One region of the Streptomyces sp. NPDC107521 genome, then DNA from elsewhere that is predicted to be linked to it. Evidence: riboswitches for the same ligand, from Rfam matches in the RefSeq annotation. Region 1 holds a riboswitch; each other region holds the start of a gene.
The links. Region 1 has a riboswitch for cyclic di-AMP ahead of ACZ7LB_RS24100 (transglycosylase SLT domain-containing protein). Riboswitches for the same ligand answer to the same signal wherever they lie in the genome.
Positions count from the first base shown of each region.

Region 2: it holds a riboswitch for cyclic di-AMP, as region 1 does, so the genes downstream of both, ACZ7LB_RS25310 (transglycosylase family protein) here and ACZ7LB_RS24100 (transglycosylase SLT domain-containing protein) in region 1, are expected to answer to the same signal.
Region 3: it holds a riboswitch for cyclic di-AMP, as region 1 does, so the genes downstream of both, ACZ7LB_RS14370 (M23 family metallopeptidase) here and ACZ7LB_RS24100 (transglycosylase SLT domain-containing protein) in region 1, are expected to answer to the same signal.

Region 1 is NZ_JBVKAT010000018.1:4,308-11,339, reverse strand. It holds gene ACZ7LB_RS24115 (M56 family metallopeptidase) at 143-1,081, opposite strand; gene fahA (fumarylacetoacetase) at 1,682-2,899, opposite strand; gene ACZ7LB_RS24105 (HAD family hydrolase) at 3,147-3,998, shown strand; gene ACZ7LB_RS24100 (transglycosylase SLT domain-containing protein) at 3,985-4,464, opposite strand; cyclic di-AMP (ydaO/yuaA leader) riboswitch at 4,468-4,633, opposite strand; gene ACZ7LB_RS24095 (polyprenyl synthetase family protein) at 5,272-6,282, shown strand; gene ACZ7LB_RS24090 (LolA family protein) at 6,725-7,032, shown strand, end outside.
Region 2 is NZ_JBVKAT010000019.1:133,894-140,925, reverse strand. It holds gene ACZ7LB_RS25330 (Ppx/GppA phosphatase family protein) at 1-896, opposite strand, end outside; gene ACZ7LB_RS25325 (DUF501 domain-containing protein) at 893-1,426, opposite strand; gene ACZ7LB_RS25320 (FtsB family cell division protein) at 1,476-1,955, opposite strand; gene eno (phosphopyruvate hydratase) at 2,080-3,369, opposite strand; gene ACZ7LB_RS25310 (transglycosylase family protein) at 3,672-4,460, opposite strand; cyclic di-AMP (ydaO/yuaA leader) riboswitch at 4,464-4,631, opposite strand; gene ACZ7LB_RS25305 (transglycosylase family protein) at 4,809-5,951, opposite strand; gene ACZ7LB_RS25300 (cytochrome P450 family protein) at 6,100-7,032, opposite strand, start outside.
Region 3 is NZ_JBVKAT010000008.1:54,709-61,740, forward strand. It holds gene ACZ7LB_RS14360 (bifunctional acetate--CoA ligase family protein/GNAT family N-acetyltransferase) at 1-1,318, opposite strand, end outside; gene ACZ7LB_RS14365 (HPr family phosphocarrier protein) at 1,447-1,728, shown strand; gene ACZ7LB_RS14370 (M23 family metallopeptidase) at 2,104-2,883, opposite strand; cyclic di-AMP (ydaO/yuaA leader) riboswitch at 2,897-3,089, opposite strand; gene ACZ7LB_RS14375 (M16 family metallopeptidase) at 3,283-4,671, opposite strand; gene ACZ7LB_RS14380 (M16 family metallopeptidase) at 4,668-6,047, opposite strand; gene ACZ7LB_RS14385 (DNA gyrase/topoisomerase IV subunit A) at 6,387-7,032, shown strand, end outside.

The sequences.
Region 1 (7,032 bases):
ACTGGGAGTGACCGACTGGGAGTGACCGGCCGAGGGCCGGGGCGGGGGACCGGGCGATCCTAAGGAGCCGCCGCCCCCGGGGCGCCGTCCCCCGGGCCGCCGTCGTCCGGGGCCGGTGTTCCGGACGGCCCGGGGGTGCGGGTCATGCCAGGGCGGTGAGTCCCGGCGCGAAGGTGATGAGGAGGGGGACGAGGGGCACCAGGGCGGCCGTGGTGGTGGCCAGGGCGCGGCGGCGGCGGCCGAGACGGGGCCGGGGTTCCAACAGGCGGTCGACCCGCTCGCCCAGCAGGCGGTGGCTGGAGGCGCAGGACAGGACGCCGCGGTGCTGGTTCAGCTCGATCAGGGCCAGCGCGGTGGTGAGATGGCCGCAGCGGCGGGAGGCGGCGTCGTCGGCGGCGAGTTCCACCAGGCGGTGGGTCTGGTCGCAGAAGTGGGCGAAGACCGGGATCCGGGGGAAGCCGGTCGCCAGCGCGGTGGACAGGTGCAGCAGCCAGTCGTGGTGGGCGCGGGCGTGGCCGCGCTCATGGGTGAGGACGGCGTCGAGCTGGTGGTGGGTGAGGCGCCGCAGGGCACCGGTGGTGACGATGAGCTGGGGCGGGCTGCCGGGCATCCACCAGGCGTCCGGGTACTCGTCCTCCAGCACCAGCAGGGGCCCGCGGGCGGCGGGCAGGCCGGCCGGGAGGTCCGGGGCGCGTTCGCGCAGATGGGCCCGGGAGCGGAGGCGCCGACGGCGGGCCTCGGCCAGTTCCCTGGCGAGCACGGCGGTCGTCCAGGCCGCGCCCGCGGCCAGCAGCAGGGTGATCACCGCCGCCCAGACCGGGCCGGCGGAGAGGTTGTAGGCGGCGGTCACGGCGGGCGGCGCGGGCGCGAAGAGCTGGGCGCGGACGGTGCCGAAGACGGCGGCGGCACCGAGGGCGAGCGAGGTCAGGCAGCACAGCAGCACGGTGGCGACCAGGCACTGCCACACCCACAGCCCGACCACGGGGTCCCGCTCGGGCCACCGGGACCGGGTCAGCGCACGCGGCACCGGCACGGCGGCGGTGACGCCGACGGTGAAGAGCAGGAGCAGGCAGACGGTCATGCCACGGGCTCCGAATCCTGGTCGGAAGGGGCGGCTCGGGGAGGTGCGCCCGACGGTGCGGGCGGCGCGGAGAGGGGGTGCTGAGGGGTGCGGGATGCGGAGTGCCGGGGTGCGGGCGTCGTGGGGTGCCGGTGGGGCCGGAGGTGGTCCGGTGGGCCGGGTTCCCGGGGCCCCGGGGGTGTGGTGTTCCGGCGGCCGGGCGGGGCGCGCGGTGCGCACCGCCCGGCGCCAGTATGCCGGTGACGGGGGTGCGGCGGCAGGGGAGAACGCCTGTCGATCCGGCCACGCACCCGCCGGACCCACCGGAACGGGGCCGTGAGCCGTGAGCCGGGCGCCCGGCGCCAAGCTCACGGCTCACGGCGCGGCAGTCACGGGGGCCGGTGTCCGTCGGAATCGGTGAACACTTCGGTCTCAGGTGTTCACGGATCGCGCGGTACGGGGTCCGGTGGCGACCGTTCCCCGGGCCGGGTCCCGCGCGACCGGTCCGGCGGCGGACCCGCCCGCCCCCGTGGCCGTCGGACGGGGCACCGTGCCGCCCGCCGCCCGGGGCCGGCGGGCGGCGAGGCACCGTCGGCGCCGCGGCCCGTGCCCGGCGGGGAGCTACGCCGCGACCACGCGGCCGGTGACCTCGCCCAGGCCGACGCGGGTGCCGTCGGGGCCCGGGGCCCAGGCCGTCAGGGTCACCACGTCGCCGTCCTCCAGGAAGGTCCGCTTGCCGTCGGGCAGTTCGAGCGGTTCGCCGCCGTTCCAGGTCAGCTCCAGCAGGGAGCCGCGCTCGCCCTCGGCGGGACCGCTCACCGTGCCGGAGCCGTAGAGGTCGCCGGTGCGCAGGGAGGCGCCGTTGACGGTCATGTGGGCCAGTTGCTGGGCGGCGGTCCAGTACATGCCGGAGAACGGCGGCTCGGAGATCACGTGCCCGTTGAGGGCGACGGAGATCCGCAGGTCGTAGCCGCCGGGCTCGATCCGCTCGGGGTCGGTGTCGTCCAGGTAGGGCAGCAGTTCGTGGGTGCGCGCGGGCGGCGCGACCCGGGCCTCCTCCAGGGCCTCCAGCGGAGTGATCCAGGCGGACACCGAGGTGGTGAACGACTTGCCGAGGAACGGGCCCAGGGGCACGTACTCCCATGCCTGGATGTCGCGCGCGGACCAGTCGTTGAGCAGGCACAGCCCGAAGACGTGCTCGCGGAAGCCGGTGAGCGGCACCGGGTGCCCCATGTCGGAGGGCACGCCGACCACGAAGCCGACCTCGGCCTCGATGTCGAGGCGCACGGACGGGCCGAAGACCGGCGCGGCGTCGGCGGGCGCCTTGCGCTGGCCGGAGGGCCGCACGACGTCCGTGCCGGAGACCACGACGGTGCCGGAGCGGCCGTGGTAGCCGATCGGGAGGTGCTTCCAGTTCGGGGTGAGGGGGTCGGAGCCGGGGCGGAAGATCCGGCCGACGTTGTGGGCATGGTTCTCGGAGGCGTAGAAGTCGACGTAGTCGGCCACCTCGAAGGGGAGGTGCAGGGTCACCGAGGACAGCGGGTGGAACAGCGGCTCCACGGTCTCGCGGTGGGAGGGCACCGTCAGCCAGGCGGTCACCGCGCGCCGTACGTCGGACCAGGCGGTGCGGCCCGCGGCCAGCAGCGGGTTCAGGGTCGGCCGGTCGAGCAGGGAGGCGTACGGGGAGCCGAGGGCCCGGGCCGCCGCGCCGGCGTCGAGGACGTGGTCACCGAGCCGGACGCCCACCGTCCGGTCCCGCGTGCCGGGGATCGAGAACACGCCGTAGGGAAGGTTGTGAGGACCGAAGGGGTCGCCCTCGGGGAGGTCGAAGGGGGGCATCGGGTTCGCCGCCTCGCTTTCGTGCTCGCCATGCGCGTCAGCCGCGCCGTGTGCGCCGGTCGGCCGCGTGATCCGCGGCCGGGCCACACGTTACGGCGGGGACACCGGTCTTGGGCAGGGGCACCGGCCGCGGTGCCCCTGCCCGGCGGTCCGGGCGGGCGGCGGGAACCGGCCCCGTGGCGGGTGTTTTCCCGCCCGTACGGCGGAGGGGGAGCCGGCGCGGGGCGCCGTCCGTATGCTCGGGCCCATGGGCCGTCCCGCGTACGCACTCGTCGCCACCGACCTCGACGGCACCCTGCTCCGCGGCGACGACACCCTCTCGGCGCGGACGCGGGCGGCGCTCGGCCGGGCGGAGCGGGCGGGCGCGCGGCACCTGGTGGTGACCGGACGGCCGGTGCCCCGGGTACGGCCGCTGCTGGCGGAGCTGGGCGCGACGGGGCTCGCGGTGTGCGGACAGGGCGCGCAGGTCTACGACGCGGGGGCGCGCCGGATGCTCTGGTCCCTCGCCCTGGACCGGGAGACGGCGGAGGCCGCGCTCGGCAAGATCGAGGCGGAGACCGGGCCGGTGCACGCGGCCGTCGACCAGGACGGCACGGACGGGGAGACGCTCGTCGAGCCGGGCTTCGTGATGCCGCACCCCACGTTGCCGGCCCGGCGGGTGGGGCGGCGCGAGGAGCTGTGGCGGACGCCGGTCAGCAAGGTGCTGCTGCGCCACCCCGGGCTGTCCGACGACGCGCTGGCGGCGGCGGCCCGTGCGGCGGTGGGCCCGCTGGTGACGGTGGTGGTGTCGGGGCCGGGCACGGTGGAGCTCCAGCCGCCCGGCGTGACCAAGGCGACCGGGCTGGCGCTGGCCGCCGGGCGGCTGGGGGTGGACGGGGAGCGGACCATCGCCTTCGGGGACATGCCCAACGACGTCCCGATGTTCCGCTGGGCGGGCCACGGCGTCGCCATGGCGGGCGCGCACCCCGAACTGAGGGCGGTGGCCGACGAGGTCACCCTGACGAACGAGGACGACGGCGTCGCCGTCGTCCTCGACCGGATCTTCGGGGCCGTCCGCCGGGGCGGACGGGGCGCGGGGCGCCGGATCAGTACGCGCTGAAGACGTTGTCGATCGAGCCGTACCGGTCGGCCGCGTAGTTGCAGGCGGCGGTGATGTTGGCGACCGGGTCGTAGGGGTCCCAGGAGGTGCCGGCCACGTGGTAGGCGCGGAAGGTCGGGTCGATCACCTGGAGCAGGCCCTTGGACGGGGTGCCGTTGACGGCGTTGACGTCCCAGTTGTTGATGGCGTACGGGTTGCCGGACGACTCGCGCATCACGTTGCGGTGGATGCCGTCGTAGGAACCGGGGATGCCCTGCTGCGCCATGATCGCGAGGGACTGCCGGATCCAGCCGTCGAGGGTGTCCGGGTAGGCCGTCGAGGCGGCGGCGGTGGTGGTCGTGGCGGCCGAGGCGCCGGTGGCGCCGAGGAGCGGCAGGGCGAGCACGGCGGCGCCGGTTCCGGCGACGGCGATCCGGCGGGCCAGGCGGGCGGTGCGGGCAGGACGGTGCTGACCGATGGCAGGCATGGGTGATCCCTCTCCTGACGCCTGCGAGGTGAGCTGTCGGGTTCGGGCGGGGAGGTGCCCGGCCGTGCCCTGACGGGCGCGGCTTCACCCCTAGCCGTTCCGGTGGGTCCGGTGCGGCGACTTACCTTGGGTCCCCCGCTCCTGCCCGCGAGTGTGTCGAATGGATGACTGTCGGTCCGGCGGTGGCAGGATTCGGCGTCCGCCCGACAGGCCGGGAACGTATGCGAGAGCACATGTCGGGAACAAGTGCGGGAATCACCCGACGTACCTGTTGACCTTGATCGGTACGGTTTGGGGTGCTTGATCCTTTGCGGTCGCGACCGGCCAACTGGCCTACGGGGCAACGGGCCCCCGCCGGGCGGGGCGCGGGGGCCCGGCGGCGGTGGACGGTGCGGTGGAGTGAGCCAACTCACGGAGGCGGCCAAGGGTGGCAAATCGGGCATTCAGTCCAACTGTGAATTAATCGGCTCCGGTTGGGGGCGCCCCCGGTGTGCGGCCGCTCCGGCGGGACGGGGGGCGTGCCGGGCGGGTGACGTTCTGGCGGTGCGCGCCGTTGGGTGGGGTGATGGGATCTTCGGTGGCGGCCCGGGGTGCGCCGCGCGCCGGGCCGCGCCCCGGATGTCCGGTCATGGCGGGCGACATTTGCCGATATCACTTGATCAAAAACATACCGTGCGCGATCCCCTACGGACCGGTGTCTTGCGGTGGGCGCTAGCGGTGATCGAAACATGACCGGATACGCTGACTTGAGTGGTGGCAGCGACCTATCGACAAACCAGATAGACAGCAGCAGACAGGAGACCCCTCGTGACCGTCGTCGGGCCGTTCGGGCTGAGCGTGCGGGACCAGGCTCTGGAAGCCGATGTCCAGACCGGGCTGGCGGCCGTCGAGGAAGGGTTGCTTGAGGCAACCAAGAGTGAGGTCCCGTTCATCACGGAAGCCGCCCAGCACCTCGTGCGGGCCGGCGGCAAGCGGTTCCGACCGCTGCTCGTCATGCTCGCCGCCCAGTTCGGCGACCCCTACGCCCCCGGCGTCGTGCCCTCGGCCGTGGTCGTGGAGCTGACCCACCTCGCCACGCTCTACCACGACGACGTGATGGACGAGGCCGCCGTGCGGCGCGGGGTGGCCAGCGCCAACACCCGCTGGGACAACTCGGTCGCGGTCCTCACCGGCGACTTCCTGTTCGCCCGTGCCTCCCAGATCCTCGCCGACCTCGGGCCGGAGGCGGTCCGGGTGCAGGCCCTCGCCTTCGAGCGGCTGGTCACCGGCCAGATCCTGGAGACGGCGGGACCGCAGGACGGGCGGGACCCGGTCGACCACTACCTCGACGTGCTCGGCGGCAAGACGGGCTCGCTGGTGGCCGTCTCCTGCCGGTTCGGCGCGATGGTGTCGGGCGCCGACGAGACGGTCGTCGACGTGCTCACCCAGTACGGGGAGCGGCTCGGCGTCGCCTTCCAGCTCGCCGACGACGTCCTGGACATCGCCTCCGACTCCCGCGAGTCCGGCAAGACCCCCGGCACCGACCTGCGCGAGGGCATCCCCACGCTGCCGGTGCTGCGGCTGCGCGAGCGGGCCGAGCGGCTGGGGCTGGCCGAGGACCGGGAGCTGTGCGAGCTGCTGGACTCCGACCTGACCGACGACGGCCGGCACGCCGAGGCGCTGCGCCTGCTGCGCGCCCATCCCGCCCTCGAACAGGCCCGCCGGGACACCGTCCGCTACGCCGAGGAGGCGCGGGCGGCGCTGGCCCCGCTGGTGGAGTGCCAGGCCAAGGCCGCGCTGGTGGAGCTGTGCGACGCGGTGGTCCACCGCGCGGGCTGAACCCGGGACCGGTCAGGGTGCCGGGCGGAGCCGGACGCGGCGGAGGCCGCAGGACGGGACACGCTCGCCGTAGGGGCCGTAGGGGCCGTAGGGCCGGAGTGGCGGGCCGGGGTGGGTCAACCGCCGTACGGGTCACGGGGGATCGTCCGCCCGTGCCGGCGGCGCGAGGGGCGCGCCCCCTGGGGACCGGGGCGGCTCCGGGCCTCCTCGTACGGGCGCCGTACCCCACCCCTACGGGCCGGAGGGGCCGGGACTCCCCGGTGTCATCCCGCAGGAGTACGCGGAGTTGGGCCCGGGGGCTGACGATTCCGTGCCCCCGATTTGGTCGTATGGACACCACGGAAAACACCGGTCCTCACCGATTCGGGTGAGAATGGCGGCTCACGGGTGGAGACGTGCGACATCGCGGGACACCGCCGCCGACAACGGAGGTAGGGCACACATGGCACCGTACGAATCCGACGGCAGCACCACCACCGCCGGGGAGCGCGAGGAACCCCGGACGTCCCGGCGCAGGGCCGCGCGGTACGCCGTCCCGGTGGCGGTGATGGGACTGGCCGCCGCGACGATCGGCCTCGTCCCCGCCCTCGCCGACTCCGGGGACCCCGATCTGCCCGGGATCACGGCCCAGCAACTCGTCGAGCGCATCGCCCGGTCGGACGTCCAGCACCTGTCCGGCACGGTGAGGATCAACACGGATCTGGGGCTGCCCGACCTCGGCGGCCTCGGCCGGGGCATGCTGTCCGGCCG
Region 2 (7,032 bases), on a different contig from region 1:
ACGACGACCTCGTGGGCGTCCATGCGCTCCATGATCGCGAGGAGCACCAGCGCGCCCGCGGCGATCACGTCCACCCGGCCCGGGTGCAGGGACGGGATGGCGGCGCGTTCGGCGTGGGTGGAGCGCAGCAGGTGCTCGGTGATCGCGCGGACCTCCCCGCGGGAGACCCGGGAGTGGTGGATGGCGGCCGGGTCGTAGGCGGGCAGCTCCTGCGCGATGGCGGAGACCGTGGTCACCGACCCGGCCAGCCCCACCAGGGTGCGCGCCTCGCGCAGCGGGACGGTGCGCTCGGCCTCGTCCAGGGCGGCCTCGATGTCGGCCCGCATCGCCGCGACCCGCTCCGGGGAGGGCGGGTCGGCCACCACCCCGTCGCGCACCAGGTGCCGTTCGGTCATCCGGACGCAGCCGATGTCCACCGAGCGGGCGGCGCGCACCCGGTCGTCGCCCACCACGAACTCGGTCGAGCCGCCGCCGATGTCCACGACCAGGTACGGCCGCTCCAGGTCGGTGCGGCCGACCAGCTCGCCGGTGGCGCCGGTGAAGGAGAACGCGGCCTCCTGGTCACCGGTGATCACCTCGGGCTCCACTCCGAGGATGTCCACCACGCCCCGGACGAACTCGTCCCGGTTCTCGGCGTCCCGGGAGGCGGAGGTGGCCACGAAGCGCAGCCGCTCCGCGCCGTGCTCCCGGATCACCCCGGCGTACTCGCGGCAGGCCGCGAAGGTCCGCTCCAGGGCCTCCGGCGCCAGCCGCCCGGTGCGGTCCACGCCCTGGCCGAGCCGCACGATGGTCATGCGCCGGTCCAGGTCGGTCAGCTCCCCGGTGGCCGGGTCGGCGTCCGCGACGAGCAGCCGGACGGAGTTCGTTCCGCAGTCGACGGCGGCGACCCGGGTCACTGGGCGTCCTCCTGTCCGGGGGTGGTCACGCAGGGGCCCTTGCGCCACCACTCGGGCAGCATGGCGAGGGCCTCGTCGCCCAGCGGGTTGACGCCGGGGCCGGCGGCCAGCGAGTGGGCGACCAGCACGTGCAGGCACTTGACCCGGTCGGGCATGCCGCCCGCGCTCGGGAAGCCGGTCAGCTCCTCGATCTCGTCCCGGCGGCGGACGTAGTCCTCGTGGGCGGCCCGGTAGGCGGCGGCCAGCTCCGGGTCGGCGGCGAGCCGTTCGGTCATCTCCTTCATCACGCCGTTCGCCTCCAGCGTGCCGATCGCGGAGGCCGCCCTCGGACACGTCAGGTAGTACAGCGTGGGGAAGGGCGTGCCGTCGGGCAGCCGCGGCGCCGTCTCCACGACGTCCGGCCGGCCGCAGGGGCAGCGGTGCGCGATGGCGCGCAGTCCGCGCGGGGGGCGTCCGAGCTGCTGCCGGAACGCCTCGACGTCCTCGTCGGTGGGCGCGGTGCGCTCGGTGGTCGGCGGGGGATTCTGCATGACTGTCTTCCGCTGGTCTTCCTGTTGAGTCACCGCCGGCACGGCCGGTTCACGGCCGGCCGGCGGCGTCGGCCTTGTCGACGCCGTCCCAGACGTTGCGGTACCAGGGGCGGGCGCCCGATCCGAGGCCGCCGCGGGACGGCCGGACCGCGCCCGGGTCGACGACGACGAAGCCCGTCTCCCCCGGCATCACGTAGTGCAGCCGCAGCCGGATCTGCTGCTCGGCGTAGGCGTCGTCCTGCCAGCGCGCCTTGAGGTCGCGCAGGTCCTCGACCCGTTGCCGGGTCTCGCGCTGCTGGGTGCGCAGGTCCGCGATCTCGGCGCGCTGGGCGACGTACTGCCGTATCGGGTAGGCGAGGGCCACGACGAGCGAGCAGAGCACCATCGCCAGCAGGGCCGCGCGGCCGGTCAGCCGGGAGCGGCGGTCCTGGCGCCGGGTCTGCGAACGGTAGACCCGGGCCGCCGTCTGCTCGCCGATCAGCCGGATCCTGGTCGCGGTGGAGAAACGGTCCCGGTCCTTCACCGCCATGTGCCCGCCTCCGCGTTCGTGCGTCCTCATACGTGCGTACGTCCCCGCACACGGTACGGGACCGAGTACGGGGACGTACGTACGACGCTTCCGGTGGGCGCGCGGGCTTCGTCTCCCGCGGCGCTCAGTCGTTGGCGGTGCGGAACCTCGGGAAGGCGCTGCGGCCCGCGTAGACGGCGGCGTCGTCGAGGATCTCCTCGATGCGCAGGAGCTGGTTGTACTTGGCGACGCGCTCGGAGCGGGCCGGGGCGCCGGTCTTGATCTGGCCGCAGTTGGTGGCGACGGCCAGGTCGGCGATGGTGACGTCCTCGGTCTCGCCGGAGCGGTGGGACATCATGCACTTGAAGCCGTTGCGCTGGGCCAGCTCCACGGCGTCCAGGGTCTCGGTCAGCGAACCGATCTGGTTGACCTTCACCAGCAGGGCGTTGGCGATGCCCTCGTCGATACCGCGCGCCAGACGCTCGGGGTTGGTGACGAACAGGTCGTCACCGACGAGCTGGACCTGGTCACCGAGCTTGTCGGTGATGGTCTTCCAGCCCTCCCAGTCGTCCTCGAACAGCGGGTCCTCGATGGACACGAGCGGGTACGCGTCGACGAGCTCCGCGTAGTACTCGGTCATCTCGGCGGCGGTGCGCTCCTTGCCCTCGAAGGTGTAGGAGCCGTCCTTGTAGAACTCGGACGCGGCGACGTCCAGCGCGAGCGCGATCTGCTCGCCCGGGATGTAGCCGGCCTCCTTGACGGCCTCCAGGATGAGGTCGAGGGCCTCGCGGTTGGAGCCCAGGTTCGGGGCGAAGCCGCCCTCGTCGCCGAGACCGGTGGCCAGGCCCTTCTTCTTCAGGACCTTCTTGAGGGTGTGGTAGACCTCGGTGCCCCAGCGCAGCGCCTCGGAGAAGGACTCCGCGCCGATCGGCGCGATCATGAACTCCTGGATGTCCACGTTGGAGTCGGCGTGCGAGCCGCCGTTCAGGATGTTCATCATCGGCACCGGCAGCAGGTGCGCGTTGGGTCCGCCCAGGTAGCGGAACAGGGGCAGGTCGCTGGCCTCGGAGGCGGCGTGGGCGACGGCGAGGGAGACGCCGAGGATGGCGTTGGCGCCGAGCGAGCCCTTGTTGTCGGTGGCGTCCAGGTCGAACATGGCCTGGTCGATCAGGCGCTGCTCGGTGGCGTCGTAGCCGACCAGCTCCGGGCCGATCTGCTCGATGACCGCGAGCACGGCCTTCTCGACGCCCTTGCCCAGGTAGCGGCCGGGGTCCCCGTCGCGCAGCTCGATGGCCTCGAAGGCGCCGGTGGAGGCGCCGGACGGCACGGCGGCACGACCCGTGCTGCCGTCGTCGAGGCCGACCTCGACCTCGACCGTGGGGTTGCCTCGGGAGTCCAGGATTTCCCGGGCTACGACGACGTCGATGGACGGCACGAGCATCTCCTTCTTGGGGTGTGACGCGGGCGGCCGGGCCGCGATGGCTTGGCGGTCCGTTCCGTGTTGCTCTGCGGGATGAGCCTAACCGGCTCCGGGCGATCGGTCGGCCTTCGGCCCACCCCGTGGACAGAACCGGCGGGAAATTGTTTCCGAACGGAACAAAACGGTTCGGGGAAACCGGGGCGCGGGCCGGACGGGGCGCGGGGCGGGGTCCCGGCCCGGCGCGCGGGCGCGAAAAAACCCGCCCCGGTGCGTACGGGGGAACACGCACCGGGGCGGGGGCCGGGGGGAGCGGCGGCCTACTTGAGGTGGAGCTGCTGGCCCGGGTAGATCAGGTCGGCGTCCTCGACGATGTCGCCGTTGAGCTTGAAGAGCTTCGCCCAGCCGCCCTTGACGCCGTGGTCGGCGGCGATGGAGCTGAGGGTGTCGCCCGCGACGACCCGGTACTCGCCGTCGCCCTTCTTGACCTTCTTGCCGGTCGGGGTGGTGACGGTCTTCTTGGCGGCCGGACGCTCGGCGGAGCGGGTCGACCTCTGCTCGGCGGAGCGGTCCGAGGTGCCCTGGGAGCGCTGCGGGGCGCTCTGGGAGGTGCCGGTGCTCTGCTTCTGGGTGCTCTGCTTCTGGGTGTTCTGCGAGGAGCCGGTGCCCTGCTGCTGGGTGCTCTGCGAGGAGCCGCCCTGGCTCTGCGGGGCGGTGGAGCCGCCGCCGGTGTACGCGGCACGGGACAGGCCGACACCGCAGACCGGCCAGGCGCCCTTGCCCTGGCCCGCGAGCACCTTCTCGGCGATCTCTATCTGCTGCGCCTTGCTCGCCTGGTTGGCGGTGGCGGCGTACTGCGTACCGCCGTAGGCGGCCCAGGTGGAGGCGGAGAACTGCAGACCGCCGTAGTAGCCGTTGCCGGTGTTGATGGACCAGTTGCCGCCGGACTCGCAGCGGGCGACGGCGTCCCACTCGGCGGCGGTGGCGGCGGAGGCGTTGCCGGCCGCCATCAGCGGGGCGGCGACAGCGGCGCCGGTGACGCCGGCGACGGCGATGACGCGGGTGGCCTTGGACGGGCGACGGTGCTTGCCCTTGCCGGAAAACAGCATGGTTGATCCCCTCACCGACGCCTGCGAGGTGAGCTGTCGGGTTCGGGCCGGTTGAGTTGCCCGGCCGGGTTCCTCACGGAACTCGGCTCCACCCCTAGCCGCTCCGGCTCAACTGCCCGGTGCGGCGACTTACCTTGGGTCCCCCGCTCCTGCCTGCGGCGCTTGACGCGACGACTGTTCCCGGAGGGCCGCTGGCAGGATTCGGCGTTGCGGCAACCGGGGCCCGCGATGGCGAGCGACCCTGACCGTAGCCACGCGCTCCGCGGATTTTCAAAGACGATCACGGCTTATGAGACCTATATCTCACGAGATCCAAAACGGACATACAGCCGCGAACCATGACGTGAACTAGCCCTGCCCGGGCTCCGATTCACCGCCGACGGCAAGCTCCTGACCGGGCAGGATGTAGTCCGGGTCGGCGCCCACGACGTCCTTGTTCTCCTCATAGAGGGAGGACCATCCGCCGTCGACCCCGAGGGAGTCCGCGATGCCCCACAGACTGTCGCCCGGACGGACGGTGTAGGAGCCGTCCACGGCGTCCCGGGCGGCGCTCCCGCCGCGCGAGGCGTGACGGCCGGAGGAGCCGTCGGCGCGGCCGTCCGCCGCGCCCTCGTCGGCGCTGCCGCCGCGGTGCCGCCCACCGCCGGCCGCCTCCTCACCGGCGGAGCCCGAAGCACCCCCACCGGAGCCGGACTTGTCCGATTCACCGGACTCGACCGCATTCGACCCGCGGTCGTCCGTCCCCTCGGAGGCGCCGGTGCCTTCGGAGCCGCCGGCGCCGGACGCGGAGTCCCGCGCCGCCCCGGGATCGGACGAGGCGCCGGAATCAGGCGTTTCGTCCCGGTCATCGGCCGACGTCCCGTCAGAGGCCGCCGACGGGGAGGGCGACCCGCTCTCCCGCCCGGACGGCGCCGGGTCCTTCCCGCCGGACCGCCCGGACGACCCGGGCGTGTCGGAGGCGCCGGGAGAGGCGGAGGAGCCGGGGTCGGCGGAGGCGTCGGAGCCGGCGTCCTCCGCACGGTCCGCCCCGGAGGCGTCCGAATCCTGGGACCCGCCCTCGTCCCGGGACTCGCCCCGGGACTTCCCGTCCTTGTCCGTCCCCTCCTCCGAGGACCCGCCCTTGCCGAGGCCCGCCTGCGGGCCGCAGGTCGGCCAGGCGGCGACGCCCCGGTCCGCGAGCAGCTTCTCGGCCACTCTGATCTGCTGGGCGCGGCTGGCCTGGTCGGGGCTGGGCGCGTACTGCGTACCGCCGTAGCCCTCCCAGTCCTCCTGGGAGAGCTGGAGACCGCCGTAGTACCCGTTGCCGCCGTTCTGGCTCCATGCGCCGCCGGTCTCGCACTCCGCGACCCGGTCCCAGTTCGCGCCGTCGGCCGCGTGGGCGCCGGTGGCGCCGAGCAGCGGGAGGGCGATGGCGGAGCCGGTCACTCCGGCCGCGACGACGAGGGCCGGGGCCTGGCGGGGGCGACGGTGACGACCGTTCCCGGAAAGCATGCGACTACCTTTCGCGAGACAGCGAGGGGCGCGCGGCGGAACAACGGCTCTGCCGCCGCACATTGATCCGTGAACGTATAGGCAGTCAATCACTTGTCACAAGTTCATGCCGCACAGATCACATGAGGATCACAAAGTTGAACAGCTGTCACTTTTCCGGCGCGGGCGGGGTGTTGTCCCCGGCCCGCCCGACGGGGGTGAACGACACCGGCAGGGTGCGCAGTCCGCGCATGATGAGCCCGCCGCGCCACCGCAGTTCGTCCGGGTCCGCTGCCAGCTCCAGGTCCGGGAGCCGGGTGAACAGGGTGTCCAGCGCGGTCCGGCCCTCCAGCCGGGCGAGCGGGGCGCCGAGGCAGTAGTGGATGCCGTGCCCGTACCCGAGGTGCTGGTTGTCACGACGGGTCAGGTCCAGGGTGTCCGGGTCCGCGAACCGCTCCGGGTCCCGGTCGGCGGCGGCCAGGACGACCAGCACCGGATCACCGGCGGCGATGTCCTGTCCGCCGAGGCTCAGCGGGCGGGTGGCGAACCGCCAGGTGGCCAGCTCCACCGGGCCGTCGTAGCGCAACAGCTCCTCCACCCCCGTCTCCAGCGGGGCGTGGTCCCCGACGGCCAGCGAGGACTGGAGGAGGTCGCGCTGGCCGGGGTGGGTGAGCAGGGCGTAGGTGCCGTTCCCGATCAGGTTGACGGTGGTCTCGAAGCCCGCGAAGAGCAGGATGAAGGCCATCGCCGCCGCCTCGTTCTCGGTGAGGTGCTCACCGTGGTCGGAGGCGCGGATCAGACCGGAGATCAGGTCCTCCCCCGGCACCGGCCCGGCCGGCAGGGCGGCGCGCTTGCGGTGGATCAGGTCGGCGAGGTAGCCGCGCATCTTCTTCACCGACCGGGCCACACCGCCGCGCGGTCCGCCGCCGTGGCGGATCATCATGCCCGCCCAGTCCCGGAAGTCGTCCTGGTCCTCGCGGGGGACGCCGAGCAGGTCGCAGATGGCGTGGATGGGCAGGGGGAAGGCGAACTCGTGGATGACGTCGGCGGAGCCGGTCCCGGCGAACCGGTCGACGAGCCCGTCGGCCAGCTCCCGCACCCG
Region 3 (7,032 bases), on a different contig from region 1:
GGCGGGTGAACTTGCGCGGGTTGCCGATGGACTCCAGGTACATCAGGGCGACATCGGTGCCGGGGTCGTCGTACCAGTACTGGAGCACGTCGTTGCCGGAGACGTCGGCCCGGTTGCCGGAGGAGACGAAGGTCGACACCCCCGTGACGCCGGTCACGCCGCCGCCGCGCCGGTGCAGCCGGGAGAGCAGGGCGATCCCGATGGCGCCGGACTGGGCGAACAGGCCGATGCGGCCGGGGCGCGGCATGTCGGGCGCCAGGGAGGCGTTGAGGCGGAACTCCGGGTCGGTGTTGATGATGCCGAAGGCGTTGGGGCCGATGAGCCGCATCCCGTGGCTGCGGGCGAGCCGCACCAGGGCCCGCTGCCGCTCCCGCCCCTCGGGGCCGCTCTCGGCGTACCCGGCGGAGATCACGACGAGCCCCTGCACCCCGTGCTCGCCGCACTCGGTGACGACGGCGGGCACCTGCTCGGCGGGCACGGTGACGACGGCCAGGTCGACCGGCCCGTCGATCCCGCGCACGGAGCGGTGCGCGGGCACCCCGTCCAGGTCCCGCAGCTCCTCGGGGAAGGCCCGGTTGACGGCGTGGAGGGGACCGGTGAAGCCCGCGTCGCGGATGTTGTCCAGGACACTGCGGCCCACGCCGCCGGGGGCGCGGCCGACGCCGATGACGGCGACCGAGCCGGGCCGCAGGAGCCGCCGCACCGAGCGGCCCTCGGCGCGCTGCTCGCGCGCGTACTGCACGGCCAGGGAGCGGTCGGTGGGTTCGAGGTCGAACTCCAGCCGGACGACTCCGTCCTCGAAGCTGCGCTTCTGGGTGTACCCGGCGTCGGTGAACACCTTGATCATCTTGGTGTTGGCGGGCAGGACCTCGGCGGCGAAGCGGCGGATGCCGCGCTCGCGGGCGACGGCGGCGATGTGTTCGAGCAGCGCGGAGGCCACGCCCCGGCCCTGGTGGGCGTCCTGGACGAGGAAGGCGACCTCGGCCTCGTCGGCCGGGGCGGAGGCGGGCGCCCCGGCGGCGTCGATCCGGTCGTAGCGCACGGTGGCGATGAACTCGCCGCCGACGGTCGCCGCGAGCCCCACCCGGTCCACGAAGTCGTGGTGCGTGAAGCGGTGCACGTCCTTGGCGGACAGCCTCGGGTAGGGCGCGAAGAAGCGGTAGTACTTCGACTCGTCGGAGACCTGCTCGTAGAAGCTGACCAGGCGCTCGGCGTCATCGACGGTGATCGGGCGCACACGCGCGGTGCCACCGTCGCGCAGCACCACGTCGGCCTCCCAGTGGGCGGGGTACTCAGGCCGGTCGGACGAGGTCTGCATGGGCCCCAGAGTACGGCTCGCGCCCGGCGGCGGCGCGGGGCAGTCTGTCCGGAAGCGGTTCCGTCCGGGCACCCTCGACCGTATGTGAGACTGGTCTAGACAACCCTGCACACCTGAAGGGCAGCAACATGGCTGAGCGCCGCGTCAACGTCGGCTGGGCCGAGGGTCTCCACGCCCGCCCCGCCTCCATCTTCGTCCGGGCCACCACGGCCACCGGCGTCCCGGTCACGATCGCCAAGGCCGACGGCTCGCCCGTCAACGCGGCCTCCATGCTGGCGGTGCTGGGTCTGGGCGCCCAGGGCGGCGAGGAGGTCGTCCTGGCCTCCGACGCCGAGGGCGCGGACGCCGCGCTGGACCGCCTGGCGAAGCTGGTCGCCGAAGGTCTTGAGGAGCTTCCCGAGACGGTCTGAGACCGCCCCGTTCCGGTCCGCCGCGGCCGGAACGGAGGGCCCGCCCGGGTGTCCGGGCGGGCCCTTCGTCCGTCCCGGACCGGTCCGGGCCCGGTGTCCCGGCGTCCGGACCGGTGTCCGGACCGATGTCCGGAGGTGCCCGGCGGCCGGGCGGTGCGGGGCCCGGAGCCGGAGCGGGGCTCGGGACAGGCGCGGGACACGGCCGGTACGGGACGCGGCGGGCGGCGGGCTTCCGCCGGGTACCGCGCGGCGCCGGATGTCCGGGAACGCCGGAACCCCGGCCGCTCGGGCCGGGGTTCCGCGCGGCGTTCCTCGGGGGTCCGGGGGCGGGCACCGGGGGTGCCGCGGCCGGGCCGGAGGGGTCGGCCGCAGGGGTCAGAGGTTCACTCCGTGGGAGCGGAGGTAGACCAGGGGGTTGATGTCCGAGCCGTAGTCGGTGCCGGTGCGGGCCTCGAAGTGCAGGTGCGGGCCGGTCACGTTGCCGGTGTCGCCGGCCAGGCCGATCTGCTGGCCCGCCTCGACGGACTGGCCGACCGAGACGCCGATGGACAGCAGGTGCCCGTACTGCGTGTAGGTGCCGTCGTGCATCCGGATCACGACCTGGTTGCCGTACGCCCCGCCCCATCCGGCCTGGACGACGGTGCCGACGCCGACCGAGCGGACCGAGGCGCCGTTGCCGGCGTGGAAGTCGATGCCGGTGTGGGTGCCGGAGGACCAGAGGGAACTGGTCGAGCCGTAGGCGGTGGAGACGTAGGAGCCGGCGACCGGCGAGACGAAGGTGTTCAGACGCTGGCGCTCGGCCTCGCGGGCGGCGCGCTCCCTGGCCTCGCGGGCGTCCTTGGCGGCCTCGGCCGCGGCGGCGGCGCGCTCGCGGGCGATCTCCTGCGCGGCGACCCGGGCGGCGGCGTCGTCGGCGGCGCCGCGCTGGGCGTCGGCCTGCGCGTCGATCTCGTCGGCTATGGAACCGCCGATGGTGACGACCGGCGTCAGTCCGCTCTGCTCGGCCTCGGTCTCGGCCGCGGCGGCCGGTCCGGCGAGGGCTCCGGCGACTCCGCCCGCGGTGGCGGTGAGGGCCGCGACGCTCGCGGCACGGGCGGTGGTGCGGTGCATCCGGCCGGGGCGGCGGTGCTTCCCGGAGGCGTGCGTGAACGCCATGTGGCGACGGTTTCCTTTCCTTCCCTCTCGCCTACCGGGTTAGCTGACGGGTTCGGAGCAGGAAGGTCTCCTACGGACTCCCCCGCTGGGCGCGGGCATCCGATTCACCCCTGGGACGTGTGCCCCTCCGGCCGCGGGCGGCGGCCGGAAGACGGGTCCCCGGCTCCCCCGGCTCGCGCCGTACGGGGACTCGGCGATGACTGTCCGGTGCCGCGGATGCGGCGCACTGCGTGACGTACAGCCGGGACGACGCTAAGCGGGGGCGCCTTCACTCCTCAAACACAACCTGGTTTTTGTGCCGTATCCCACAGTGCAGACGGGTGGTCATTCCCTCAATTCGGGCATACGGCGGCCCCGGTGACGCCTCCGCCACCGGGGCCGCCGCGTGCCGGGCGGACCCTACTCGGCCGCCACGACGGTGACCTCGCCGATGCCGAGGGCCTCCACGGGCTCCCTGATCACGGACGCGTCCCCGACGAGGACCGTCACCACGCGGTCCACCGGGAAGGCGTTCACGACCGCCGCCGTGGCCTCCACCGTGCCGGTGGCCGCGAGTTGGCGGTACAGGGCGGCCTGGTAGTCGTCGGGCAGGTGCTGCTCGACCTGGTCGGCCAGGGTGCTCGCGACGGCCGCCGCCGTCTCGTACTTGAGCGGGGCCACGCCCACCAGGTTCTGCACGGCCACATCGCGCTCGGCGTCGGTCAGACCGCCCTCGGCCAGGGTCCGCAGCACCGTCCACAGGTCCGCCAGGGCGGGGCCGGTGTTGGGGGTGTCCACAGAACCACTGATGGCCAGCATGGCGGCGCCGCTGCCGTCGGGGGCGGAGCGCAGCACCTGGGAGAAGGCGCGGACGCCGTAGGTGTAGCCCTTCTCCTCCCGCAGGACCCGGTCCAGCCGGGAGGTGAGGGTGCCGCCCAGGCAGTAGGTGCCGAGCACCTGGGCGGGCCACACCCGGTCGTGCCGGTCGGCGCCGATACGGCCGATCAGGAGCTGCGTCTGGACGGCGCCCTGACGGTGCACGATGACGACGCGGCCCCGGTCGTCGGCGGTCACCGGCGGCACCGGGCGCGGCGCGGCGGCCGAGCCGGTCCACGCGCCGAGGGTGTCGGCGAGCAGCGCGTCGAGGTCGAGACCGGTCAGGTCGCCGACGACCACGGCGGTGGCGGTGGCCGGGCGCACGTGCTTCTCGTAGAAGGCGCGGACGGCCGCCGAGTCGATGGCGGCGACCGTCTCCTCGGTGCCCTGGCGCGGGCGCGACATGCGCGCGTCGGCCGGGAACAGCTCCTTGGACAGCTCCTTGGCGGCGCGCCGGGTCGGGTTGGCCAGCTCGTGCGGGATCTCGTCCAGCCGGTTGCGGACGAGGCGCTCGACCTCGCTGTCCGCGAAGGCGGGCGCCCGCAGCGCGTCCGCGACCAGCCCGAGGGCCTTGGCCAGCCGGGAGGCGGGCACCTCCAGGCTCAGCCGCACGCCCGGGTGGTCGGCGTGCGCGTCGAGGGTGGCGCCGCAGCGCTCCAGCTCGGCGGCGAACTCCTCCGCGGAGTGCTTGTCGGTGCCCTCGGAGAAGGCCCGCGCCATGATCGTGGCTACCCCGTCCAGACCGGCGGGCTCGGCGTCCAGCGGCGCGTCCAGCAGCACCTCGACGGCGACGACCCGCTGGCCGGGCCGGTGGCAGCGCAGCACCGTCAGCCCGTTGCCCAGGCTGCCCCGCTCGGGGGCGGGGAACGCCCACGGACGGGGGGCGCCGCCCTGCGGCCGGGGGTGGAACTCCATGGTGGCCTGCCGGGTCACTTGCCCGCCTCCTCGTTCTCGTCGGTGGCACCGTCGGCGTCGGCGTCCGAGGGCTCCGCCCCGTCGGCCCCGGGGGCCGTGGGCTCGTAGACCAGCACGGCGCGGTTGTCGGGCCGCAGCCTGGCCTTGGCGACCTCCTGGACCTCCTCGGCGGTCACCTCCAGCACCCGCCCCACGGCGGTGAGGGCGAGCTGCGGGTCACCGAAGAGGACCGCGTACCGGCACAGTTCGTCGGCGCGGCCGGCGACCGTGCCGAGCCGGTCCAGCCACTCGCGTTCGAGCTGCGCCTGGGCGCGCTCCATCTCCTCGGCGGTGGGGCCCTCGTCGGCGAGCCGGGCCAGCTCCTCGTCGATGGCGGCCTCGATGACCGGCACCTCCACGTCGCCGGATGCCTTCACGTCCAGCCAGCCCAGGGACGGCGCCCCGGCCAGCCGCAGCAGGCCGAAGCCGGCGGCGACGGCGGTGCGGTCGCGGCGCACCAGCCGGTTGTAGAGGCGGGAGGACTCGCCGCCGCCCAGCACGGTCAGCGCCAGGTCGGCCGCGTCGCAGGCGCGGGTGCCGTCCTCCGGCAGGCGGTAGGCCGCCATCAGGGCGCGCGCGGGCACCTCCTCCTCCACGACCTCGCGGAGCTGGCCGCCCATGGTGTCGGGCAGGGCCCCGTCCCGGGGGGCGGCCTTGCCGTCGTGGGAGGGGATGGAGCCGAAGTACTTCTCGATCCAGGCCAGGGTCTCACCGGGGTCGATGTCGCCGACGACGGAGAGCACCGCGTTGTTCGGCGCGTAGTAGGTGCGGAAGAACGCGCGCGCGTCCTCCAGCGTGGCGGCGTCCAGGTCGGCCATGGAACCGATCGGCGTGTGGTGGTAGGGGTGGCCCTCCGGGTAGGCCAGCGCGGTCAGCTTCTCGAAGGCGGTCCCGTAGGGGACGTTGTCGTAGCGCTGGCGGCGCTCGTTCTTGACGACGTCCCGCTGGTTCTCCATCGACTCGTCGTCCAGCGCGGCGAGCAGGGAGCCCATCCGGTCGGCCTCCAGCCAGAGCGCCAGCTCCAGCTGGTGGGCGGGCATCGTCTCGAAGTAGTTGGTGCGCTCGAAGCTGGTGGTGCCGTTGAGCGAACCGCCGGCCCCCTGCACCAGCTCGAAGTGGCCGTTGCCCTTCACCTGGGCGGAGCCCTGGAACATCAGGTGCTCGAAGAGGTGAGCCAGACCGGTACGCCCCTTGACCTCGTGGCGGGAACCGACGTCGTACCAGAGGCACACCGCGGCGACCGGGGTCAGGTGGTCCTCCGAGAGCACCACGCGCAGGCCGTTCGCCAGGCGGTGCTCGGTCGCGGTCAGGCCCCCGGTGCCTGCCTGGGCTGTGGCCGTGTGACCCATGGGCATGTACGTCCCTTCGATCGCGAAACCATTGGTGGAATCACTGGGCGGAACTGCGAAATTCCGCTGATCCTGCCACTGTATGCAAGCGCGCGGGCCGCCGGTGGGGTTCCCGGCCGCGGTACGCCGAGAGCGAGCACGCGGCGCCCCGTCCCGGCCGCTCCCCGCCCGCTCCCCGGACCGGCCCCCCCGGCGGTCGCCGGAGCGGGGACGACGAGGGCGTACGCTGCGGGGCGGCACCGGACCGGTCGGTCCGGGACGGGTCCTGTCGGGTGCCGTCAGTGCCTCGGTCCACAATGGACCGCGTCAGATCACCGTTCACGCTTCAGCGAGGAGCCGGCAGCGATGGCCCGCCGTAGTACGAAGACCCCGCCGCCCGACGACGCGTACGAGGAGAAGATCCTCGACATCGACGTCGTCGACGAGATGCAGGGCTCCTTCCTTGAGTACGCGTATTCGGTCATCTACTCCCGCGCCCTGCCGGACGCCCGCGACGGGCTGAAGCCGGTGCACCGCCGCATCGTCTACCAGATGAACGAGATGGGGCTGCGCCCCGAGCGCGGCTACGTCAAGTGCGCCCGGGTCGTCGGCGAGGTCATGGGCAAGCTCCACCCGCACGGCGACGCGTCGATCTACGACGCCCTGGTGCGCATGGCGCAGCCGTTCTCCATGCGGGTCCCCCTGGTCGACGGCCACGGCAACTTCGGCTCGCTGGGCAACGACGACCCGCCCGCGGCCATGCGGTACACCGAGGCCCGGATGACCGAGGCCACCAGCCTCATGACGGAGTCCATCGACGAGGACACCGTCGACTTCGCGCCCAACTACGACGGCCAGGAGCAGGAGCCGGTGGCCCTGCCCGCCGCCTTCCCGAACCTGCTGGTCAACGGCGCCTCGGGGATCGCCGTCGGCATGGCCACCAACATGCCGCCGCACAACCTGCGCGAGGTGATCTCGGCGGCCCGGCACCTGATCCGGTATCCGAACGCCG